Regions from separate parts of the Sporomusa sp. 246TCP1 genome, predicted to be linked through region 2. Evidence: a T-box and tRNA genes for the amino acid it is inferred to sense, from the RefSeq annotation. Region 2 holds a T-box; the other holds one or more tRNA genes.
The links. The T-box of region 2 lies ahead of AC1ECB_RS03630 (valine--tRNA ligase). A T-box ahead of a tRNA ligase gene usually reads a tRNA of that ligase, here a tRNA-Val.
Positions count from the first base shown of each region.

Region 1: it has a tRNA-Val gene. The T-box ahead of AC1ECB_RS03630 (valine--tRNA ligase) is inferred to sense a tRNA for this amino acid. The anticodon was not compared.

Region 1 covers NZ_CM170492.1:380,295-387,813, forward strand. Annotated here, with positions in the region: gene purH (bifunctional phosphoribosylaminoimidazolecarboxamide formyltransferase/IMP cyclohydrolase) at 1-33, shown strand, start outside; gene AC1ECB_RS01820 (ABC transporter permease) at 599-874, shown strand; gene AC1ECB_RS01825 (SIMPL domain-containing protein) at 1,014-1,736, opposite strand; gene AC1ECB_RS01830 (YmaF family protein) at 1,925-2,443, shown strand; gene speE (polyamine aminopropyltransferase) at 2,632-3,468, shown strand; gene AC1ECB_RS01840 (aminopeptidase) at 3,622-4,734, opposite strand; tRNA gene AC1ECB_RS01845 (tRNA-Asn) at 4,895-4,970, shown strand; tRNA gene AC1ECB_RS01850 (tRNA-Glu) at 4,973-5,047, shown strand; tRNA gene AC1ECB_RS01855 (tRNA-Val) at 5,110-5,185, shown strand; gene AC1ECB_RS01860 (3H domain-containing protein) at 5,323-5,838, shown strand; gene AC1ECB_RS01865 (MFS transporter) at 6,004-7,338, shown strand; gene AC1ECB_RS01870 (zinc ribbon domain-containing protein) at 7,446-7,519, shown strand, end outside.
Region 2 covers NZ_CM170492.1:762,891-770,409, forward strand. Annotated here, with positions in the region: gene mobB (molybdopterin-guanine dinucleotide biosynthesis protein B) at 1-430, opposite strand, end outside; gene fdhF (formate dehydrogenase subunit alpha) at 737-3,415, opposite strand; T-box leader at 3,658-3,887, shown strand; gene AC1ECB_RS03630 (valine--tRNA ligase) at 3,926-6,586, shown strand; gene AC1ECB_RS03635 (bifunctional folylpolyglutamate synthase/dihydrofolate synthase) at 6,623-7,519, shown strand, end outside.

The DNA.
Region 1 (7,519 bases), 380 kb from region 2:
GTATTCACAGGTATGAGACATTTTAAACATTAAGCAAAGGGGTTTTACTTTTGGCATTGCCCCAAAAGTAACAAAAGGTCTAGGCCCCACGCCTCCAAAAGCTGAAAAGCCAGGCGATATTCCTAAAATCCGTAAACTCGCTACGCTCAAACAGTACGGATTTTTTAACGGAATACCACCCGGCTTTTCTCCTGCGGAACGCTTTTTCCGGCAAAGGCCGAGGGGTTACGGGGGCACGGGTACAGGGCACGGGGTACAAGGCACGGGGTACAAGGCACGGGGTACAAGGCACGGGGTACAAGGCACGGGGTACAGGGCACGGGGTACAGGGCACGGGGCCGCCTGTGCCGGGTTTTATACTTGACATCCCTTGTTTTATAAGGCCTCCATAACTCTCAACAACATATACTTATCTTATAAAAAATACCGGCAGGATTCCTGCCGGTATTTTCTATGCGCTTTTTAAGGTAAGCAACTGGGCTAAGGAAGGATTTTACCTTTTAGTGAAGAAAAGTACAAAAGTATTCCAATTAGTGTCCGGGATGTTATTGGCGAATAAACTTGGACATAATTATTTAACGAAAGACAAGGGGGACTAGTGGTTACCAGTTGGGATATGCTTGTCAGCGGGGAGCTACTAACCAATGCTACAGCCAGTCTGTACCGGATTGGCTGGGGATTTTTTATTGGCAGTGCTGCTGGTATATTGCTAGGACTTGCCACCGGTTTCTTTCGCTTGGCGGAGGCAGTGGGTAATCCACTTGTTCACGCGCTATACCCTATACCGAAGATTGCACTGTTACCGCTGATTATTTTGTGGCTGGGAATTGGAGAACTTTTAATTACTCCCTCAATTGGCTGGAAAAAAGGTTGATTTCCTGGAGATAAAGTATAAGTTTTTTTAACCGCAGAGACGCAGAGTACACAGAGGGAATGGTTGACATACATCTCCCCTCTGCGCTCTCTGTGTCCTCTGCGGTTAAACATATCCTCAAGGGCGCGGTAGCGCTTTTTTATTCTAATTCAACGGTGACTTGAACATTGGCTGATAATTGAACCAGTCCGGCGGAGATAGGCGTTGCTGCCAGATTATCGGCTATTCCTTTACCGTATAGGCGGGTTGTTGCCTCAGGCGAATAAAAATTGACACCATTTTCATTTACAACCTTGACCCGGACTACTTGTTTGTTTAGGGCGGCGGCGATGGCGTCGGCTTTGCTTATCGCATCGCGGACTGCTTGGGCCAGAGCGGCATTTCTAACCTCATTTTCATCCTTTTTGCCAAACCGAATGTTATTGACCTGGTTAGCACCGGCATTGAGGGCGGTATCGATAACCTCGCCCGCTTTATCTGGCACAGTGGTCACCAGGATGCTGTTGGTAATTTGATAACCCTTAATAGTCGGTGTGCGGCGGCCAGTGTCATCATTTTTATAAATTGGCGTTACCGCATAATGCGCTGTCTTTATGTATTCATCTTTTATTCCCATACTTTCTAGCTGTTGACGGATGCTTGTAGAGGCGGCCGCGTTTTTGGCTTGGGCGGCAGCAACGGTTTCGGCTTCGGTTACTGTACCTAGATTAATATATGCAATGTCGGGGGCGATTTCCTCTTGGTAACTACCGCTTACCTGTACTTCGGTAGCATTAGGGTTTGTTTCAGAGGCTAGAGCAGCAGGTAGTGCAACTACCATTAGCAGCAGTGCTAAACTCAACGATTTGACGTATTTGAACATTGTCATCAACTCCTTTACTCATATAAACGGTTAAGATAGCCAGAAGTAACGCAGAAAATAGTTAAATATCAAAAATAATATAAAATGAGACTTAGCGAACAGTTTGGTCAGCAGATAAGATAGGTGGCAAAGAGGGCTATTGTGGCATAAGATATGATGTGAAAACATTTTGGAGGTGCGAGGAGACTATGCCTATTAGTGAAGAAGATCGCAAACCCAAGCATCAGCATCACCATCCTGATGAACAGGAGATGATGCCACATGTTCATACCTATATAACAGAAGTTGATGTGGCAGATGAACATCAGCATATTATTATGGGGGTGAGCGGTCCGGCAAAAGACAAAGGAAGATGTCATGTACACCGGATACATGGCCGGACTTCATTTATATGTGAAGAAGGGGAAGGCGGTCACTGGCATACCGAGGATGTTATGACAGGACCAGAGATTGAAATGCCGGACGGCAACCATGTTCACTTCTTTGAAGGCATGACTAGCAAAGATGAGTGTCATTGTCATAGCTTTACCGGTGCTACTGGTCTTGTACCATGTTGTGACCTGGAAACAGAGGATGAATGTGAAGAAGAATACGAAGATGAGTGCGTTGAAGACATTGAAGATCCGTGTGAAGAAATTTGCGAGATGCCGGTAAAAACCCTACCTAAGTACAAGTATAAATATGGAAAGCGTCCAGACGAAGAATAGTATACTTGCCCAACAAAAAGCCGTCAGATAGTGTTCTGATGGTTTTTTGTTTTAAAAAAGAGGCTCTTATTGTTCTTTTGTGAAGGAAGCTTTTACTATGGTAATATTTGTGGTATAATTTTCTTTTATATAAATGATATAAGTTAGACAAGCTGTAGAAGCTAAGATAAGTAGGGGGGATTATACAAATGGAGCTATGGTATACAGAGTACCAAACTAAGAATCTAGGTCTTGCTGCCCGAATTAAGGAAACATTATACTCAGGGAAGTCGGAATTTCAAGAGGTTGCAGTAGTTGAGGCATACGAGTTTGGGCGGATGTTAGTACTTGATGGTGTTTTTCAGACCTCGATATTTGATGAGTTCATTTATCATGAAATGATTGCGCATGTTCCCTTATTTGTTCATCCTGATCCCAAAAAAGTTTTGGTTATTGGCGGTGGAGATGGCGGTACAATACGCGAGGTAGTCAAGCACCAGTCGGTTGAAGTGGCTGAGATGGTGGAGATTGACGGCCTGGTGGTGGAGGTTAGTAAAAAATATTTACCGGAAATCAGTTCGGCCTTAAACGAGAACCATCCCAAGCTACAGCTTAAGATTGGCGATGGCATCAAACATATGCAGGAAGTAGAGAATAAATATGATGTCATTATTGTAGATTGTTCTGATCCAATTGGTCCTGGAAAAGGCTTGTTTACTCACGAATTTTATAAGAATGTGCACAAAGCATTAAAATCTGACGGCTTGTTTGTGCAACAGACAGAATCGCCTTTTTATCATCAGAATCTTATCCAGCAGCTTACTGCAGACATTACGTCAATGTTTCCGATAACCCGTTTATATTTGGCGAATATTCCCTTGTATCCGGGCGGGCTGCATTGTTTTACCATTGGTTCTAAAAAGTATGATCCGCTTAGTATTGATATTGGCCGCATTCCAGAAAACCTTAATACCCGCTATTATAACCGGGAACTGCAAAAGAGCTGCTTTGCTCTGCCGAATTTTGTGAAGAAATTAGTAAGGTAAGAAAAGAGCGGGATTGCCACACTGGCGACTGTGATGATAAAGAAGAGCTGCTGTGCTCACAGTCATCATAAGCGCAAAGGAAGCAATCTCGCTTTTATCAGTTACCTGGCGTTTTATCACCCAAGAATCCCACGGCTTTAGCCGTCGGGAGTGTCAAATTAGACTTTCTGGATTTAAGCCTGCTAGTTCAGGAAGTACAAACTGCCCATCTTTGCGGATAAGTTTATCGTCAAACCAGATTTCGCCACCACCGTATTTGGCTGTTTGAATACAGACAAGATCCCAGTGGATGACAGATTTGTTGCCATTAAAGGCAGCATCATAGGCATTGCCGGGAGTGAAATGGAAGCTTCCTTTGATTTTCTCATCAAACAAAATATCCTTCATTGGTTTTTCAATATAAGGATTTACTCCTAGTGCAAATTCACCGATATAGCGGGCACCCTCATCAATGTCAAAAACCTTATTGATTTTTTCTGAATCATTGGCAGTTGCCTTGACGATCTTACCATTTTTAAATTCAAGGCGAATATTTTCATAGGTAAATCCTTGATATACTGAAGGCGTGTTGTAACTGAGGACACCATTTACCGATTCCCTTACAGGAGCAGTATACACTTCACCGTCAGGTATATTCCTCAGTCCTGAGCATTTTACCGCTGGTATTCCTTTAATAGAAAAAGTAAGTTCAGTATCAGGTCCGGTAATTTTTACTTTGTCGGTTTTCTCCATAAGCGCAATCAACGGGTCCATGGCTTTAGCCATTTTGGCATAATCAAGGTTACACACCTTGAAATAAAAGTCCTCAAAAGCTTCGGTGCTGGAATTCGATAATTGCGCCATCGAAGCGTTTGGCCAGCGTAAGATACACCACTTGGTATGGGGGACACGCACGTCAAGATGCACTGGTTTTACCCAGTATTGTTGGTAGCTTTGTAATTGGGCATCAGAGACATCAGCCATTTCTGCAATATTAAAACTGGCTCTGATGGCAATGTAGGCATTCATTTCTTTCATTCTAGCCTGCTCCCAAGAGGCGGCAAGTGCGAGCTGCTCACTGGAAGCCTTCCTAAGCAGTGAACGCTGTAATTGGCTGTTTTTAATTTCAAGAAAAGGAATACCGCCTGCGGCGTAAGCCTCATCTACAAGTGCCTTGGCTAGCGGTAAAGCATCATCAAACATTTCAATTAATATTTTTTCGCCTGGTGCAAGACTGGTAGAATAACCAATCAGGTTTTGGGCGAGAGTTTTTATTCGTGGATCCAAAGTAGTACCTCCTTAAAGTTTGGTTATTGATATATACTATCAGTATTTGATGTTTTAATAAGAATATCCTTTGAAAACCTGGTTTTGATCAATAAAATGATGTGTATTGTACTTGCAATTTGAGTAGACATATTATATAATTCATTATGTTATTGAAAATTCCTCGATAGCTCAGTTGGTAGAGCAATCGGCTGTTAACCGATTTGTCGTAGGTTCGAGTCCTACTCGAGGAGCCAAAGGCCCGTTGGTCAAGCGGTTAAGACACCGCCCTTTCACGGCGGTATCAGGGGTTCGAATCCCCTACGGGTCACCATCTCGAAGTGCGATAAGCGACAAGTGATAGTCGATAATGCTATTCGAAAATTGAATACGTACGGGCGATTAGCTCAGCTGGGAGAGCGCCTGCCTTACAAGCAGGATGTCGGCGGTTCGATCCCGTCATCGCCCACCACAAAGAAAGCTGCAGATAAAACTGTAAGCTTTTTTTTCATTATCCTGCTGATGAAGAAATATCGATGAACAAGTGGTTTTGGTATATAATATATCTTGAATAAGGTTGATGAGAGACCGGAAGGAGTGTTTTCGGTTATGGAAGCAAAAGAACGGCGTGATCAGATTGCTAGTTTGTTGCAGCAAAGCAGGCAACCAATAACGGGGACAGCAATAGCAAAAAAGTTAGGGGTAAGCCGGCAGGTCATCGTTGGTGATATTGCTATTTTACGGGCAGCTGGTGCTGATATATACGCAACTCCTCAAGGCTATGTTATTTTACAAGCGGCTGCCCCGACTACTGTTAGCGCGAAGTTTGCCTGCTGTCATGATAGTAAACGTATAGAGACCGAACTTGCCGTAATTATTGATAATGGCGGTTGTGTACTTGATGTTAGTGTTGAGCATCCTGTGTATGGCGAGATTAAAGCCAACTTAATGTTAGCATCCCGGCGGGACTTGACCGATTTTCTACATAAATCAGCCGAAAGTGATGCGGCTCCGCTTTCGCTGGTTACTGGTGGGGTGCATTTACACACCATTGAAGCGCCGACAGCTGAAATTTTACAGAATATTGCCGCTGAACTTAAGGCGTTGGGGATACTGCTTGAATAGAAAAATTGCTACTGGTATTAAAACCGGTAGCAATTTTTTTTTGCCAATCTCGCCGAGCCAATACGAATAGCAATAGGCGAAAAAAGTAGTTGCCATCTTACGACAAGGCCAGTATAATACATAGTAATGACAAGACAGCTGTAAAGACATAGGAGGTCGAGAGATATGGACACTATCAGACGGTTAGAACAAATTCCAGTCAGCCGCTTTCATTACAAATTGCTGGTATTGACGGGGCTAGGTTGGTTGTTTGATGCTATGGATACCGGGATTATTGCTTTTGTATTGCCGGTATTGGCTAAGGAGTGGAGTTTGTCGGGGACCCAAATGGGTTTTATCGGCAGCATTGGTCTTCTAGGTATGGCTATTGGCGCAGTACTGGGAGGTATGGCAGCTGATAAATATGGTCGTAAGGCAGTATTTACTGTCACACTGCTAATGTATAGTATAGCCACCGGACTGTGTGGATTAGCTTGGAATTATGAATCATTACTTGTGTTTAGATTCTTGGTAGGCTTTGGCTTAGGCGGTGAGTTGCCGGTCGCGGCGACACTTATGACAGAGTACTCGCCACCGGCAAGGCGTGGCCGTTTTATTGTCTTGTTGGAAAGTTTCTGGGGAGTTGGCTGGTTAGCGGCGGCACTTATTTCGTATTTTGTTATTCCCCGCTTTGGCTGGCAAATGGCATTTTTCATAGGCGCATTACCGGCACTTTATGTATTTTTTATTCGAATGGGAGTACCTGAATCTATCCGTTATCTTATTAATAAAGGGCGTCATGCTGAAGCCCTGGAAATTATTTCAAGAATAGAGCAGTCCGCTGGGATTGAAGCGCCTGTTCAGCCGGCGGCAACAAGCAACGCAGATTTGGCAAACTTTACTGAAGATAAGATAGCCTTTAAGGAATTGTGGACTGGCAAATTTGCCAAGAGGACGATTATACTATGGATAATTTGGTTTGGTATTGTATATTCCTATTATGGTATCTTTACTTGGCTGCCATCGCTTATGGTTCAGCAAGGACATACTGTTCTCAAGACATTTGAATATGTATTAATTATGACAGTGGCTCAATTGCCTGGGTATTTTAGTGCCGCCTATTTGGTTGACCGTATTGGCCGGAAGGCAACGCTGGCAGGCTATTTGGCAATGAGTGCAGTTAGTGCGTATTTCTTTGGTCAAGGTGGCAGTGCTCAAATTGTGCTTCTCTGGGGTAGTTTGATGTCCTTCTTTAATCTTGGTGCCTGGGGGGTTGTATACACCTATACACCGGAACTTTATCCTACGCGGATACGGGCCTTTGGTTCCGGATGGGCGGCGGCGGTCGGACGCTTTGGCGGAATCCTGGCACCGACTATTGTCGGTTACATGGTCGCGGGGTCGCAAGGTTTTTCCCATGTATTTACTATGTTTACTGGTGTCATGCTGGTAGTTGCCATTGCTGTGTGGCTATTTGGTGAAGAAACCAAAGGCAAAGCTTTGGATGAAATAAGTAAATAGTGAGCAAAAAATACTAGAACGGGTATCGTTCTAGTATTTTTTTGCTAGTTTGGCTAGGTCATGATATAATTTGATGCATAGTAAATTTGCAAGGGGGAAGATAATTCATGATGACTATTAGTCTGTTAATAGGGGCTGTTGCCGCTTATTGGGTATATAATGATGCTCGAGGGCGTGGTCA
Region 2 (7,519 bases):
AAAAATGAGGAATATCATCATAGATAGTTGTATCAGAAGCTATTGCCAGTAATTCTTCTTTTGAGCATAGCGGGCTTTCACAGGCTTCTTTGCGGAATACTTCAATCCTAAGCTTACTTTCTCGCTTGTAGCCTTCTGTAAAGATAATATCGACCCCATTAATATGGGCGGCTACTTCTTCAAGCAGTAATTCTTTGTTTACTTTTTTTATCATTGCCATTTTTTCTGGTGAGGAGATGCAAACAATATCGGCCCCTGCTTGCGCATGACGCCAGGTATCTTTACCAGGCTTGTCAATGTCAAAACCATGAACATCATGCTTTATTGTGGCAATCTTGTAGCCACGCAGTTTTATTTCGCGAATTAATTTTTCCAAATAGGTAGTTTTACCACAGTCAGACCGTCCCACAATTGATATTACTGGAATCATTGTATTAATTACCTCTTTTCTTTATCTAATCGCATATACAGGTTCCATTATAAATGCAGGATGAATCTTAGTGCAAGTAGTTGTCAAAAAATAGCATACAAATGTGATTTGTATGCTGAAGTAGTCGATGGAATGCAATGTGTGAAAAGGAAAAGGTATTCATAGGTTTGGTTTTGGGCTATGGGGTTAGGTTTGTAAAACCACAAAGAACCTTAGTGTGTTTTGCGTACTTTGCGGTAATAATAGCCTCTGCTATAAAAAAATCTGTGGCACTTAGCTAAGTGCCACAGATTTTATGTTTTACTACTAATTAAGCTTCTCGACTTTGACTGCACATACTTTATATTCGTAGGTTTTGGTTATTTTGTCTAAGTTACCACTGGTAAGTTCATTGGTTGGGGTTGCGAGATAGTGGAAGGACATCCAGATAACTCCCGGCAGTACACGGTCTGTAATCCACGCTTTGGTTTGTACTTTGCCGCGGCGTGAGGACACACTAATGATTTCTTGATCCTGGATTCCCAGACGTTTTGCGTCATCAGGATGCAGCATGGCTTGCTCTTCAGAACGGAAGTCAGTCAGTGTTTTTGAGTAACCAGGGGTAGTTATGTTGTAGTGATAAAGAATTCGGCCAGTGCTTAGCAGGAACGGATACTCAGAATCTGGTTCTTCGCCAGGCGGTTGGTGGTCAATAGCCTTAAAGTTGGCTATACCGCAAGTGAATTTGCCATTGGCATGCAGATACTGGGTACCAGGATGGTTTTTGTCCGGAACCGGCCATTGTAGACCCTTTTCTTCCAGACGATCATAGGAGACACCCGCGAAACTTGGGGTGAGAGAAGCTATTTCATCCATGATTTCACTCGCATCATTGTAGGACATCGAATAGCCCATCCGTGTAGACAAATCGACTAAAATTTTCCAGTCTGCACGACTGTTGCCGATCGGGTTGATGGCTTGGCGAACTCGTTGAATGCGACGTTCTGTATTGGTAAAGGTGCCGTCTTTTTCAGCAAAGGAAGCTCCTGGTAAAACAACATCAGCTAACTTGGCTGTTTCCGTGAGAAACAGATTTTGTACAACAAGGAAATCCAGATTCTTGAGTCCTTTGCGTACATGATTAGCATCGCCGTCAGTTAGCACCGGATCTTCGCCCATAACATACATGGCTTTGAGTTCGCCGCTAACGGCTTTATCGAACATATCTGGAATCATGAGTCCCACTTTGTTCGATAGTTTAACTCCCCATGCTTTTTCAAATTTATCTTGAACCTCTGGGAGATTGACTTTCTGATAGCCTGTATAAACATTCGGCAAAGCACCCATATCACAGGCACCTTGTACGTTGTTTTGGCCACGCATCGGATTTACACCGGTATTAGGTTTGCCAATGTTACCTGTCAGTAAGGTAAGGTTGGCTAAACTCATAACGTTATCTGTACCGCATACGTGTTCGGTTATTCCCAGGGTATAAAAAATCTGTGCTGTTTCAGCAGTACCATAGATTTTAGCCGCTTCATGCAGTAAATCTTTTGGTACGCCGGTGATGTTTTCAACATATTCGGGGGTATATTTTTCAACTGTTTCAGCAACTTGCTCATACCCGTTGGTGCAGGATTCAATAAAGGCTTTATCCTGCCAGCCGGACTTGATAATGATGCGCATAATGCCGTTAATTAATGCAATATCAGTACCTGGTTTCAAACGCAGCCAAACATGGGCTTTGCCAGCCAGCTCGGTTTTTCGCGGATCAACTACTACGAGTTTAGCACCGTTGCGAAGGGCTTGCCGCATTTTTGCGCCAATGACAGGGTGGGCTTCGGTTGGGTTAGCTCCAATTACAAATAAAACTTTACTGTGGGGAATTTCATTAATAGAGTTAGTCATTGCTCCAGAGCCGAATGAAGTGGCCAGACCGGCCACAGTGGGAGCGTGTCAAGTACGGGCGCAATGATCGACATTGTTGGTACCGATCGCTGCGCGCATAAATTTTTGCATGATATAGTTATCTTCATTAACACATCTGGCAGAACTAAGTGCTCCTATCGCGTCGCCACCATAGGTAGTTTTTATTTCACCAAATTTGCTGGCAATTAGATCAAGTGCTTCATCCCAGCTTGCCTCAACAAATTCGCCGTCTTTCTTAATCAATGGTGTGGTAAGGCGTTCAGGGCTGTGGATATAGTCAGTACCGAAACGTCCTTTAACGCAGGTAAGACGACCATTAACCGGACTGCTTAGATTGGAGGTAACGCCAATGACCTTATCGTCTTTTACATTTAGATCGAAGTTACAGCCTACACCGCAGAAGGGGCAGGTTGTTTTAACTTTTTTATCAGGCAAGCCAGCATGATGCATAGGCTTTTCGGTCAAAGCACCTACTGGGCAAGCCGATATACAGGTTCCGCAAAATAAGCAATTCGCCGAATCAATCATGGGTTCGTCAAAAGCTGGTGCTATCTTGGTATCAAACCCACGGTTTGTCCATTCAAGGTTATCGCAGCATTGTACTTCCCGGCAAACACGGACACAACGTCCGCAAAGAATACATTTGTTATTATCCCGAATAATGAAGGGATTGCTGTCATCAACAGCATATTTACGGCGAGCGCCCTCAAAACGAACTTCGCGGATACCGAATTGGTTTGCCAATGACTGCAACTCACAATTCAGGTTGCTCTGACAGGACAGACAATCTTGTGGATGGTTAGCAAGCATAAGCTCAACTACACTTTTGCGTGCTTCACGGATGGTTGCCGAGTTGGTGCGTACAACCAGCCCTTCAGATACCGGATAGGTGCAGGCGGTAACCAGTCCTTTGGCTCCTTCCACTTCTACGACACAGACGCGGCAGGCCCCTTCAGGGGTTAAATCAGCAAGATGGCATAATGTAGGAATAGTAATTCCCGCTTGCTGGGCAGCCTCTAAGACAGTGCTTCCTTTGGCAATTTCGATGACTTGTCCATCAATAGTAAGTTTTACCATTAACTGTGTTCACACTCCTTGTGATAGTATAGAAACTACTAGGGAAAACGGATAATAAGAACATAATATTTTTAATATTCAATAATGAACTTCAACATTATAATTAATTTTCCTTCTTTTTAGAAAAAAATTTGTACTAAGTTTCACAAAAGATTTAACTTAGGCTGAGCACTTATAAAATGAACCGGTTAAAACTTGACACTGTCCACTGTGATAGGTATAATAAGGTCAATTATATATGATGAATAGTGATGAACGGAAGAGTACGCTAATGCGACTGTTCAGAGAGGAAGCCTTTGGCTGCAAGGTTTCTCAGTGCGCAAGCTGAAAGTCATCCGGGAACTGCTGTGTTGAAAAATTGAGTAGGTACAGCCGGTTTTGCCACGTAATGGCAATGTGAGTGTCTGGCTGTTGTTTATGCCGGAAACAAAGGTGGTACCGCGGAAGAAACAAAATCTCTTTCGTCCTTAGAGGACGAAAGAGATTTTTATATTTATCCAAGGAGGAACTATGGAACAGGAACAGACCAACAATATTTCAACCGTCTATGCCCCACAGGCAGTGGAAGCCAAGTGGTATAAATTTTGGGAAGATAACAGGTTATTTCATGCTGAAGTTGACCCGCAAAAGCAAGCATTTAGTATCGTAATACCGCCGCCGAATGTAACCGGGCAGCTCCATATGGGTCATGCTCTTGACAATACCCTGCAGGATATTCTGATTCGCTTTAAACGTCTGCAGGGTTATAATACCTTATGGATGCCAGGTTCTGACCACGCCGGAATTGCTACGCAGATTAAAGTGGAGGAAGTATTGGCTAAGGAGGGTAAAACCCGCTATGATCTGGGGCGTGAAACATTTATTAGTCAGGTTTGGGATTGGAAAAGGCAGTATGGCAGCCGGATAACTAATCAGCTCAGGCGGCTAGGTGCTTCCTGTGACTGGGAACGAGAGCGCTTTACTATGGATGAGGGCTGCTCTAAGGCCGTACGCGAGGTTTTTGTCAGTTTGTTTGAGCAGGGGCTTATTTATCAGGGACACCGCATCACTAATTGGTGTCCGCGTTGTAATACTGCTTTAAGTGATATTGAAGTTGAGCATGAAGAACAACCGGGTCATCTCTACCATGTCCGGTATTTGGTAGAAGGTACTGACAGTGAGTATGTTACGGTAGCAACTACGCGGCCCGAGACTATTTTAGGAGACAGTGGTGTAGCTGTCCATCCTGATGACGGACGCTACAAACATTTGGCCGGCAAATATTTAATTCTGCCCCTTATTGGCCGCCGCCTGCCGCTGGTAGCTGATGAATATGTTGATCCTTCGTTTGGGACCGGGGCCGTAAAGATTACACCCGCTCACGACCCGAATGACTTTGATATGGGGCTTAGACATAAGTTAGCTGAAATTGCCGTTATAAATCCTGATGGTACAATGGCAGCTGAGACCGGTAAATATGCGGGTATGGATCGCTATGAATGCCGCAAGGCCTTGGTAAATGATTTGAAAGAGCAAGGTTATTTGGTAAAAATTGATGAACACAGTCATGCGGTCGGTCATTGTCAACGCTGCAACACAGTAGTTGAACCATTAGTATCCAAGCAATGGTTTGTTAAAATGGAGCAACTAGCCAAACCAGCTATTAAGTCCGTAACTTCAGGCCAAATTCAATTTGTTCCCGAGCGGTTTACAAAAATCTATACCAATTGGCTGGAAAACATTCGGGACTGGTGTATTTCCCGTCAAATCTGGTGGGGGCATCGTATCCCGGCTTGGTATTGCGAATGTGGCGAGGTTACTGTATCCCGGGAAGATATAACCGTTTGCCCTAAGTGCGGCGGTAAGGTTGAACAAGACCCAGATGTGCTTGATACTTGGTTTAGTTCCGGGTTATGGCCGTTTTCCACCATGGGCTGGCCTGAGGATACTGCTGAACTCAAACAATTTTACCCCACAAGTGTACTAGTAACCGGCTATGACATTATTTTCTTCTGGGTAGCCAGAATGATTATGATGGGGCTGAAGTTTCAGGAAAATATTCCTTTTAAGCATGTGTTTATTCATGGTTTGGTGCGTGATAGTCAAGGCCGGAAAATGAGTAAGTCGCTGGGTAACGGCATTGACCCGCTAGAGGTAATTGATAAATACGGTGCAGATACACTGCGATTTATGTTAATAACTGGTAATACTCCTGGTAATGACATGCGCTTTTATTGGGAGCGAGTGGAGTCTAGCCGGAACTTTGCCAACAAAATTTGGAATGCCTCACGCTTTGTATTGATGAATTTGGAAGGCTTTGAGCAGGACGTTACGCCTGATTCTAAGGCGTTTACACTGGCTGACCGCTGGATTTTGAGTCGTTATAATGCTACAGTGGCTGATGTAACACGCAATCTTGAGCGTTTTGAGCTGGGGGAAGCGGCTCGTATGGTATATGAATTTATCTGGGATGAGTTCTGCGACTGGTATATTGAATTGGCCAAAAGCCGTCTTTATAATGAAGAAGATGACGAAAGCCGCAAAGTGGCGCAATATCTTTTACACTATGTTCTTAGTAATATAGTAAAGCTGCTGCATCCTTTTATGCCATTTATTACCGAGGCCATTTGGCAGAGTCTGCCGCACCAGGGAATTAGCATAATGACAGCTGGCTGGCCAGTGGAAGATACGAAGCTTACTAACCATGAGGACGAACAACTGATGGGCGTCATTATGGAAACCATTAAGGCAGTGCGCAATATGCGGGCCGAAGTCAATGTACATCCTGGGAAAAAGAGCCAGGTAATTTTAAAAATGGCTTCCTGTGAGCTCAAAGCGAAAATGGAGGATAATAGTGGCTATATTAAAACGTTAGCCGCTGCCGAGCCGATAACTATTCTTGCAGCTAGTGATGTCATTCCTGAAAATGCCATGACAGCGGTGGTTAGTGGTGTTGAAATTTATTTGCCGCTTAAGGGACTTATTGATGTTGAAAAAGAAACTGCTCGTTTGAACAAAGAACTCAGCAATTTGGATAAAGAGTTATCACGTATTAGCGGTAAATTAGGTAATCCTGGCTTTACCGCCAAGGCTCCTGCTGATGTCATTGAGAAGGAAAAAACTAAACAGGCCGAATTCGTAGAAAAGCAAGTAGCTATTAGAGAACGCTTGGCATATTTGGCTCAGCTATAGTAAGGTCGGTGCATGAAAAAAACGGAGGTGCAACAGATGAATTATGAACAAACATTAGCCTATCTTGAAAATTTGAGTAAGTTTGGTATTAATCTGGGAATGGCTCGTATTGAGCGCTTGCTTGAGCTCATGCAGCATCCGGAACAACGTTTTAAATCTATTCATGTTACCGGCACAAATGGCAAAGGTTCCACGACAGCTATGCTGTCAGCTATATTGACCGCCAGTGGGATTAAAAACGGCATGTATACGTCTCCTCATCTTCATGACTATCCGGAACGCATGGTCGTCAATGGACAGGAAATAACCAAAGATGAATTTGCGCAGGCAATTACTTATACTAATAAATTTGTTGAACAGATGCTGGCAGAGGGTTTCGAGCAACCCACAGAATTTGAAGTAATTACGGCTGCTGCTTTTTACTATTTTGCTGCTGTGGGTGTAGAGTATGCTGTTATTGAAGTCGGACTGGGCGGGCTTTTGGATTCTACGAATGTTATTATTCCGGAGATTTCGGTAATTACCAATGTTACCCTGGAACATACTGATCGTTGCGGTTCTACGATTGCTGATGTTGCTCGCCATAAAGCCGGCATAATTAAAGATGGCGTGCCGGTGGTAACGGCCGCAAAAGGCGAGCCACTTGCTATTATTAAGCAGACAGCAGCTGCAAAAGGTGCCAGAGTGTATGTGAAAGAAGAGGATTTTTCAAGTGAGTTTCAAGGGTTAGCCAATGGCAAACAGCAAATGTCTATTGATGCCGGTGGTTTAGGTCAAGCTGAAATTGCACTAAATATTATTGGTTGTCACCAAGTGGAAAATGGTGCAGTTGCCGTTATGACTGCACTCCTTCTGGGGACTAAGGAGTCTCGCATTACTTTGCAGACAATTAAAAGCGCCCTTACTACAGTATGCTGGCCAGGCCGGTTTGAA